DNA from 3 places in the Thalassospira sp. B30-1 genome. Region 2 is predicted to be linked to each of the others. Evidence: predicted binding sites of a transcription regulator. Region 2 holds the regulator's gene; each other region holds the start of a gene.

Region 1 (3,282 bases), 1.4 Mb from region 2:
TCGGATGCAAGCGCACGCAGCAATTCCATGATCTGTCGGGATGTTTTGGGGTCAAGCGACGCGGTCGGTTCATCGGCCAGCAGGATTTCAGGTTCCTGCATCAAGGCACGAACGACGCCGACGCGCTGGCGTTCGCCACCCGATAATTCATCGGCGCGTTTGTTGGCATAATGGGCAATGCCGACACGTTCCATCAATTGAAACGCACGATCAATGTCGCTTTGGGGGAAATTGCGCGTCATGGCGCGCCAGGTCGGGACATATCCCAACCGTCCCGACAGAACATTTTCCATCACCGTCAAGCGGTTGATTAGGTTAAAACCCTGAAAAATCATGCCGATACGACGACGCGCCAGACGCAACTCGCCACCCGACAAAGTCGTCAGTTCGGTGCCGTTAAGGTCAATCGAGCCCGATGTCGGTTCGACCAGACGGTTAATACAGCGCAAAAGCGTGCTTTTACCAGCGCCCGATGCCCCAATGATGGCAACGACGCTTTCGCCCGGAACTTCAAGGTTCAGGTCCTTGAGAACGGCCTCATCCTTGCCATAGCGTTTGACCAGATCTTTGATACGCAGCATCACGATACCTTGAAAAAAGACTACCGGGACCGAAAATCGATCCCGGCAGAAGCAGTTTGAAAAAAGGGATTACTTCAGGTTGTCCGGGGTGTATTTCACACCGTTGGCAGCCTGGATTTCACGAATGACGTCCCAGTCTTTCTGATAGGTGACCGGTACGAATTTGGTGACACCCTTGAATTCTTCGCCAAGTGCCGTGCCCTTCATGTCGAAGGTAAAGAAGGCTTCCTTGATCTTTTCGATCAGTTCGGGCTTCAGGTTATAGGCATAGTTGAACGAAGTGGTCGGGAACGGCTTGCTTTCATAAAGGATTTTGACGTCAGCCGGATCGTACAGATCACGCTGGGCCATGCGTTCAACCACTTCGGATGCGACCGGGGCGGCGTCATAGTCACCGGCGACAACGCCCAGCATCGACTGGTCGTGCGAACCGGAATAGACGACTTCGTAATCCTGTTCCGGGACGATGCCCTGACCGGGCAGAAGGGCGCGCGGTGCAAGGTTGCCCGAGTTCGAGGTCGGGGACGTATGGGCAACACGTTTGCCTTTAAGATCGGCAAGCGAATTGATGCCGCTGTCAACCCGGGTATAAAGCTGCAATGTGTAACCAAAACGGCCATCATCCGCCCCCATCAGGGCAAACGGAACCGCACCGGCAAGGTTAACCGCAAACGGGGTCGGCCCGGTCGAGAAACCGGCAACATGCAGACGGCCGCTGCGCATGGCTTCGACTTCGGCGGAATTCGACTGAACCGCAAAGAAATGAACATCCTTGCCGGTTACTTTTTCAAGATGTTCAAGGAACGGTTCCCAGATATCGGCATAAACCGCCGGGTCTTCGACCGGGGTATAGGCAAATACGAGGGTGTCGGGGTCAACCTGCTGATCGGCAGCCGGTGCATCGGCGACCAGATCGCCATCCATGTCGCAATACATCTGGTCAAGATCGCCGCGTGCGATGCAATCATCGGCCGCATATGCCTGGGTGCTGCCAAAGCTCATCATGCCGATGGCGGCAAGCACCGTAGAAACTTTCAAAAAGTCTGTTTTTTTCGCATGTGAAAACATGTGGTCGAACCTTTCTTCCCTGTAAACGCTGGTAAAGCGCCATTTTTAATGTGGTTTTGTTGGTTTTATTGTTGCTTTTATCAACATTATAGAAGGTCAAAAAGTTGGAAAAGCAACACAAAACTGTAACAAATGGTTACAAAGATTGCTGCTAACCTTGCCGGAATGAGGTGTGATCAAAGGTATTCAGGGGAGAGAGCGTCTTTGCGTATCGGAAAAAAAGAACGTCAGCAGCGCATTCTTCAGGAGCTGCAAATCCATCCGCATGTGAGAGTTGCCACATTGGCGGAGCGATTCGATGTGGCAACTGAAACAATTCGCCGTGATCTTGATGCGCTAAGCGAAAATGGCCTGATCAAGCGCGAATTCGGCGGCGCATCGGCACAACCGATGGGCCATCAACCCGATCTGGCGCAGCGACAGATGACCGCGGTTGCCGGGTTCGAACGGATCGGCATCATGGCCGGAACCATGATCCGGCCGGGTGATGTGATCATGATCGATGCCGGTTCCACCGTCAGTCAGCTTGCCCCCTATATGGCCCAGAATCCCGGCGCATTGCGGCGCACGGTTCTGACCAATTGCTATGCGGTGGTGCATGGCATGGGCGAACAGGCGGTGATTGATGACGTCATCATGTGCCCGGGGCAGTTCGATCCACGTGAAAATGCGGTTTACGGCAATGATACCGTCGAATTCCTGCGCCGTTTCCACGCCAACAAGGCTTTTATCGGGGCATCGGGTGTTGCATGGCAGGGGTTTAGTGACGTTAACCGTCGCGCGGTTGCGGTCAAGCGCGCCATGATGGAACGGTCCGATGAAACCTGGCTGATGGTCGATCACACCAAGTTCGATCAGCGTTACCTTGAAAACATCGCACCGCTCGAAGCCCTGACCGGGGTGATCACGGATCGTTTGCCGCCTGAAAAACTGCTATCCCATCTTGATCGCATCGGCGTTCAGATTGTCGCATGGCAGGACAATGTTTCCGCAGATCATGGGGCAATCGTCGGCTGATATTTTATTGCTGGCGATAAAACTGCATTTTTTCAACATAGTGACTTTGCGCGAACGATCATTTGCGCCCATATTCGGGAACGGCAAAAGATAATTGCCTGCCGGGTTCCCGCCCCGGTCAGTATGTTTTCTGACACGGAGGATTTCTATCGTGACCAATCCAGTGACCACCCGCACCGAACAGGACACCATGGGCAGCATCGATGTGCCTGCGGACCGGTATTGGGGGGCGCAGACCCAGCGATCCAAACAGAATTTCCGCATTGGCGGCGAACGGATGCCCGATGCCCTGATCCGGGCGTTCGGGATACAGAAACTTGCCGCCGCACGCGCCAATGCTGCCCTTGGCAATCTGGATGCCAACCTTGCCGAGGCAATCGAGGCCGCCGCGCGCGAAGTCGCCGATGGCAAGCTTCTTGATCACTTCCCGCTTGTCGTCTGGCAGACCGGCAGTGGCACGCAGACCAACATGAATGCCAACGAGGTCATCGCCAACCGCGCGTGCGAAATCCTTGGCAGGCCGATGGGCAAACGCGATCCTGTTCATCCCAACGATCATGTCAATCGCGGGCAGTCGTCCAATGACAGCTTCCCCGCCGCCATGCATATCGCGGCT
Region 2 (3,282 bases):
GCGCGCGCATTGGCATGGTGTTCCAGAAACCGAACCCGTTCCCGAAGTCGATTTATGACAACGTGGCCTATGGCCCACGTATTCACGGTCTGGTGAATTCGCGCGACGAGCTCGATGAAATCGTCATGACCTCGCTTGAACGGGCGGGTCTACTGAAAGAAGTCAAAGACCGTCTGCCGGAACCGGCAACCGGTCTTTCTGGTGGGCAGCAGCAGCGTCTTTGCATTGCACGTGCGGTTGCCGTCAGCCCCGAAGTCATCCTGATGGATGAACCGTGTTCGGCACTTGACCCGATTGCAACCGCAAAGGTCGAGGAACTGATCGACGAGCTTCGTTCGAACTACACCATTGTGATCGTGACGCACTCCATGCAGCAGGCTGCCCGCGTGTCGCAGCGCACGGCGTTTTTCCATCTCGGCAAGCTGGTCGAAGTGGGCGAAACCGATCAGATTTTCACCAATCCCAAGGACGAGCGCACCAAGGGATACATTACGGGTCGCTTCGGTTAAGTCCGGGCAGGAGTATTTTCGATGGTCGATGAGAAACATCATATCGTCAGTTCGTTTGACGAAGAACTGACCCGTCTGAACAACATCATTTCGCAGATGGGCGGGCTTGCCGAAAGTCAGCTGATTTCCGCCATTCGTGCGATCGTTAAACGGGATTCTGAACTGGCCGAGAAGGTCATTCTTTCCGATCACCGTATCGATACGCTGGAACAGGAAGTGCAGGATTTTGCCGTACGTCTTCTGGCCCTGCGTCAGCCGATGGCAGATGACCTGCGACAGGTGGTGACCGCGCTTAAACTGTCCAACGATCTAGAACGTATCGGTGATCTGGCGAAAAATATCGCCAAGCGTGCGCAGGTTCTTAACCAGGTGCCGCCGATCCGCCCGGTTCAGGTGATCCCGAACATGGCCAAGCTGTGCCAGGAAATCATCAAGGACGTTCTGGATGCCTATATCGAAGGTGATGCGGAAAAGGCCCAGCGTGTCTGGGCGCGCGATCAGGAAGTTGACGATATGTACAATTCCCTGTTCCGTGAACTGCTGACCTATATGATGGAAGATCCGCGTAACATCACGGCATCGACCCATCTGCTGTTTATCGCCAAGAATATCGAACGTATTGGCGATCATGCGACCAACATTGCCGAAACGATCTATTACCGGATCAAGGGCGAAGACCTGCCGATGGATACTCGGCCAAAAAATGACGCGGCGAACTTTGCCGTCGTAGAACCGAATGAGTGACACTGGAGCATAGGAAGATGGACCCAACGGTTCTTATCGTCGAGGACGAAGCTGCAATCGTAACCATGTTGCGCTACAACCTCGAACGCGAGGGGATGCAGGTTGTCGAAGCCGGGGACGGTGACGAAGCGTTGAAAATTCTGGCCGAAACCCATGTCGATCTGGTCCTTCTGGACTGGATGCTGCCGGTGATGTCAGGGATCGAGGTTTGCCGCCAGATCCGCCGGAAGCCTGAAAGCCGCGATTTGCCGGTGATCATGGTTACGGCGCGTGGCGAAGAAGGCGACCGCATCCGCGGCCTTGATACCGGGGCCGATGATTATGTAACCAAGCCGTTTGCGATTGGTGAATTGCTGGCCCGTATTCGCGCACTTCTGCGTCGATCCGGTCCGGCGCAACCACAAGGGCAGTTGATCTATTCCGATATCGAAATGGATCTGGCCGCCCATCGTGTCAGTCGTAACGGCAAGGCTATCCATCTTGGCCCAACCGAATTCCGTCTGCTGCGTTATTTCCTGGAACATCCGGGGCGGGTTTTCTCGCGCGAGCAGCTTCTGAATGCGGTTTGGGGGCCGAATATCTATGTCGAAACCCGCACGGTTGACGTTCACATTCGTCGTCTGCGCAAGGCATTGAATGACGTCAAGGGAACGCGCGATGTGATCCGCACGGTTCGTGCTGCTGGCTATGCACTGGATGTCGAAGCCGCTTGATTGCGGTTATTCTGGAAGACGAAACGAAAGACCCCCATTCTCGTGATGGGGGTCTTTGTGTTTCAGGTGCTTTTCCTGGATTTTGCCGGTTTGGCAGTTTTTTGTGCCTGGTCTTCGGTTTTTTGGCGCGCGGTGCGCGGGGCAAGTTCGTTCATCAGCAGCATATCGGCACGCCGGAACTTGGCTATTTCGATATCGATATCTTCCTGCGGGATATCGCAGGCCGCCAGAACGTGATCGGACAGGCGTAAACCGGTTTCAAGTACCTCGGGGATGGCCGCATCGGCACCACTGCGTGACAGCGGACCGATATGGGTGATGTCCTGGGCACGGGCAAAGATTTTCAGATGCGGATAATGCTGTCGCAGCAAGGCGACGGTCTTTTCGGTTGCGTGCGGGTTGCCCATGGCAACGGCGGCAATATGGGCCTGTTCGGTATGGGCGGCACGAAATGTTTCCGGTCGGGACCCATCGGCAAAATAAACAGGCAGACCTTCGGCTCGGCCACGCGAAACCTGTTGGGCATCGGATTCCAGAACGATAAACGGGATTTCCTTGGTGCGCAGCAGACGGGCCAGAACCCGGCCGACGCGCCCGCAACCAATCACCAGAACATGTTTCTGAATGCCGTCGGTTTCATCCGAGATCTCGCTTAGCTGATCGGTTTCCTTTGGATGAAGCTTCTGTTCGATGCGGTGGCCGAGCGAAATCAAAGTCGGCGTCAGACCCATCGAAATCGCAACCACCGGGATCAGCATCACGGCGATGTCAATCGGAACCGCCCCGTTCTGCGATGCCAGTGCAAGCATGACGAAGGCGAATTCACCACCGGCGGCCAGGCTCATGGCGACCCGAATTGAAGATGCACGGTTAAAGCCGATCAGCAGGGACAATCCGAAAAGAACCGCTGCCTTTATGACCAGAAGCCCGATCAGCCACAAAATGATCGTTCCGGCCTGACCGATGACCACATTGGCATTGACCGACATTCCCACAGACATGAAGAACAGCGACAGGAAAACACCGCGAAATGGCGAAATGTCGGCTTCGATCTGATGGCGGAATTCGGTTTCGGCCAACATTACCCCGGCGATAAAGGCACCAAGCGCCATTGAAAGGCCCGCGGCTTCGGTCAATGTGCTGGCAGCCAGAACGACAAACAGGGTCCCGATTGCAAAAAGTTCCGGGTTTTTAAGAGCCGCAATATACCGAAACAGTCGCGGCAGGAGATAACGACCGGTCAGCAACAATACAGCAACCGCCCCCACACCGCTTAGTGCGCTGATCCAGGGGCTGGTTTCGCTCCCGGCATTGCC
Region 3 (3,282 bases), 2.1 Mb from region 2:
CACGGTGCGATCTGGAAATAACGGTCAAAGCCCGAAACCATCAGAAGCTGCTTGAACTGCTGGGGGGCCTGCGGCAGGGCATAAAATTTGCCCGGATGCATGCGCGACGGTACGAGGAAGTCACGCGCACCTTCGGGCGAGCTTGCCGTCAGGATCGGGGTCTGGATTTCCAAAAATCCCTGTGCGGTCATTTTCTGACGCATCGCCGAGATCACGCGCGAGCGCAGAACGATGTTCGAATGAACACTTTCGCGACGCAGATCAAGGTAACGGTGACGCAGGCGGATTTCCTCGCCATATTCGGCATCGCCAAATACCGGCATCGGCAGCACGTCGGCCGACGACTGGACTTCGATGTTCGATGCATAAACCTCGATCTCGCCGGTCGGCAGGTTCGGGTTGACGGTTTCGGCGGTACGTTTGACGACCTTGCCGTCCACCGTGATCACACTTTCGGCGCGCGACTTTTCAAGAACCGCGAAAAGCGGGCTTGAAATATCGATCACGATCTGGGTGATGCCGTAATGGTCGCGCAAATCGACAAACAGAAGGTTGCCGTGGTCGCGCTTGCGGTGGATCCAGCCGGACAGGCGCACTTCCGCATCGGCGTCAGAGGCGCGCAACGCATTACAATTGTGTGAACGATAAGGATGCATGGTCTTTCCAGGTTGCTTTGTATGCTTGGTATTTTGGGCCACAAATTTGGCGCAAAGGTGCATGGCTGCACCGCGCTGTCAAACAAAAAAGCACCGCAAACCAGCCACCCCGGTCAATTCGGGGGGCTTAAATCGGGTGATCTGTCTGTTTGCGCGACGCGGCGCTTGAAATTCTGCGGTATAAAACGCTGCCAAAGCCCCGCCGTCAAGTGCCCGTCGCAATGGTCTGCATTGCGGGCCGGAATTTCAGGTCGGCGGCGCACCGATCCCCTGCAAATCCTTGACCTTTACAAAGCGAATCAGGCGCCCGGCCTCAAACCGAACGTCCGCCCAATGATCAACATCAAATTCATACTGGCAAAGACCGCAGGTCGGATATTTACGGTTCATTTCCAGCAATGCTTCGCCATCGCCCTCGCCAAACAGCCGGGCGGCGAAATCGGCAAGTCCCGGATTATGGCCGATCATCATCACACAGCGGGCCTCGTCATGGGTGTGCCCAAGGCTTTCAAGCAGCACGGCCTCGGTCGCCATATAAAGGTCTTCGTTGTAGATCACGTCGGATGCACTGGCAAAATCGCGCCCCAGCAGGGTTAATGTCTGAACCGTACGTTCGGCGGTTGAACACCAGATCAGATCGGGCACCAGCCCCTGTTCATGCAAATAGCGCCCCATCACCGGGGCCGCCTTTTCGCCGCGCCGGTTCAGTTCCCGGTCGTGATCGGATCGGGACGGATCGGTCCAGCTTGATTTTGCATGCCTGAGCAGAAGCAATGTCTTCATAAAATCGGGTATCCGGTGATCTTAAGGAAAGCAGACTTTTGCATGCCACATCGGGCGCTGTGAAGCCACCAAGAAAACTGACTTAAAAATTTAAGAAAATTGCACCCCGACAAGCAGTTATCCTATACTCCAATCGCAACCGGGACCTGTCGCTTTATTTCAAGGACACAAACCCACTTTCGCAGGAGGCACAGCGTGACCCACGCCGCCGTTATTCAATCAAGCGCCATCACACTTGATTCGGACAAGCGCTTTATAAACCGCGAACTTTCGTGGCTGGCCTTTAACGGCCGCGTCCTTGAAGAGGCACAAAACAAACGTCACCCGTTGCTGGAACGCCTGCGTTTCCTGTCGATTTCCGCCAGCAACCTTGACGAATTCTATATGGTGCGCGTCGCAGGTCTTGTCGGGCAGCTGCGTGCGGGCATGACCAAGGTCAGCCAGGATGGCATGAGCCCGTCCGAGCAGCTGCGCGCCATCACCTATGATGCCAGCCAGTTGATGCAGGATCAGCAGCGCATCTGGCAGCAGCTTAGCAGCGAGATGGACAAGCACGGGATTTCGGTGATCAGACCGGATGATTTGACCCAGACCGACCGCAAATGGCTTGACGGCTATTTCATGCGCGAAATCTTCCCGACCTTAACGCCGCTTGCCATTGATCCATCCCATCCCTTCCCGTTCATTCCGAACCTTGGCTTTGCGATTGTCATGCAGCTGTTTGACCCGGCGGATGGTCACAACATGCGCGGGCTGATCCCGGTACCGCCGAAAATCGGCCGTTTCCTGCGCATGCCGGGCCGGACCGAACGCTATCTGCCGCTGGAACAGGCGATTGTCCTTTACCTTAACAAGCTGTTCCCCGGTTTCGACATGATCGAACACGGCCTGTTCCGTGTCATCCGTGACTCGGACGTTGAAATCGAAGAAGAAGCCGAAGATCTGGTGCGCGTTTTCAAGACCGCGCTGAAGCGTCGGCGCCGCGGCAGCATCATCCGGCTTAAAGTCAATGCCGAGATGCCAGAAGACCTTCTGGATTTCGTGGTCGACGAACTTTCTGTCGCCCCCGAAGAAGTCGTCAAGGTCGACGGGCTTGTCGGGCTTGTCGATGTCAAACAGCTGATCGATTCCGATCTGCATCATGATCTACTGTTCCCGCCCTATGGCGCGCGTTATCCCGAACGGGTGCGCGACTTTGGCGGCGATTGCTTTGCCGCGATCAGCAAAAAGGATCTGGTGGTTCACCACCCGTTCGAGGATTTCGACGTCGTCGTGCAGTTCCTGTTGCAGGCTGCGCGTGACCCCGAAGTCGTCACCATCAAGCAGACCCTTTATCGCACATCGGAAAACAGCCCGATCGTCAAGGCCCTGATTGCGGCTGCCGAAGCGGGCAAATCGGTAACGGCGATGGTGGAGCTCAAGGCCCGCTTTGACGAGGAAGCCAACCTGCGCTGGGCGGCCGATCTTGAACGTGCCGGTTGTCAGGTGGTCTATGGCTTCCTTGACTGGAAAACGCATGCCAAGGTGTCACTGGTGGTCAGGCGCGAAAGCCACGGGCTTCGGACCTATGTCCATTTCGGGACCGGCAACTATCACCCGATCACCGCGAAATTCTATACCGATATTTCGTTCTTCTCGTGCGATCCGGCATTGGGTCGTGACGCGGCCAGCATCTTTAATTTCATGACCGGTTATGCGACCCCGCGGTCGCTTGAAAAGATTGCCATCGCGCCGCATACGCTTCGCCCGACCCTGCTTGCCCATATCGATCAGGAGATCGAAAACTGTCAGGCGGGCAAACCGGCGGGCATCTGGGCCAAGATGAACAGCCTTGTTGATCCGG

What was found. Region 2 encodes PhoB, which activates phosphate uptake and scavenging genes when phosphate is short. Its sites were predicted from a motif close to TNTCATAAAACTGTCA; they were not measured.
Region 1: phnD (phosphate/phosphite/phosphonate ABC transporter substrate-binding protein) is a predicted target of PhoB. The motif match lies at 1,763-1,778, and genes of this name have one in related genera.
Region 3: IT971_RS06340 (RNA degradosome polyphosphate kinase) is a predicted target of PhoB. The motif match lies at 1,518-1,533, and genes of this name have one in related genera.

What each region holds. Positions count from the first base shown of each region.
Region 1 covers NZ_CP065232.1:648,725-652,006, forward strand. The annotation lists gene phnC (phosphonate ABC transporter ATP-binding protein) at 1-581, opposite strand, end outside; gene phnD (phosphate/phosphite/phosphonate ABC transporter substrate-binding protein) at 651-1,619, opposite strand; gene IT971_RS02950 (DeoR/GlpR family DNA-binding transcription regulator) at 1,815-2,666, shown strand; gene fumC (class II fumarate hydratase) at 2,818-3,282, shown strand, end outside.
Region 2 covers NZ_CP065232.1:4,039,706-4,042,987, reverse strand. The annotation lists gene pstB (phosphate ABC transporter ATP-binding protein PstB) at 1-509, shown strand, start outside; gene phoU (phosphate signaling complex protein PhoU) at 531-1,253, shown strand; gene phoB (phosphate regulon transcriptional regulator PhoB) at 1,271-1,966, shown strand; gene IT971_RS18965 (cation:proton antiporter) at 2,029-3,282, opposite strand, start outside.
Region 3 covers NZ_CP065232.1:1,345,643-1,348,924, reverse strand. The annotation lists gene aspS (aspartate--tRNA ligase) at 1-656, opposite strand, end outside; gene IT971_RS06345 (histidine phosphatase family protein) at 903-1,439, opposite strand; gene IT971_RS06340 (RNA degradosome polyphosphate kinase) at 1,635-3,282, shown strand, end outside.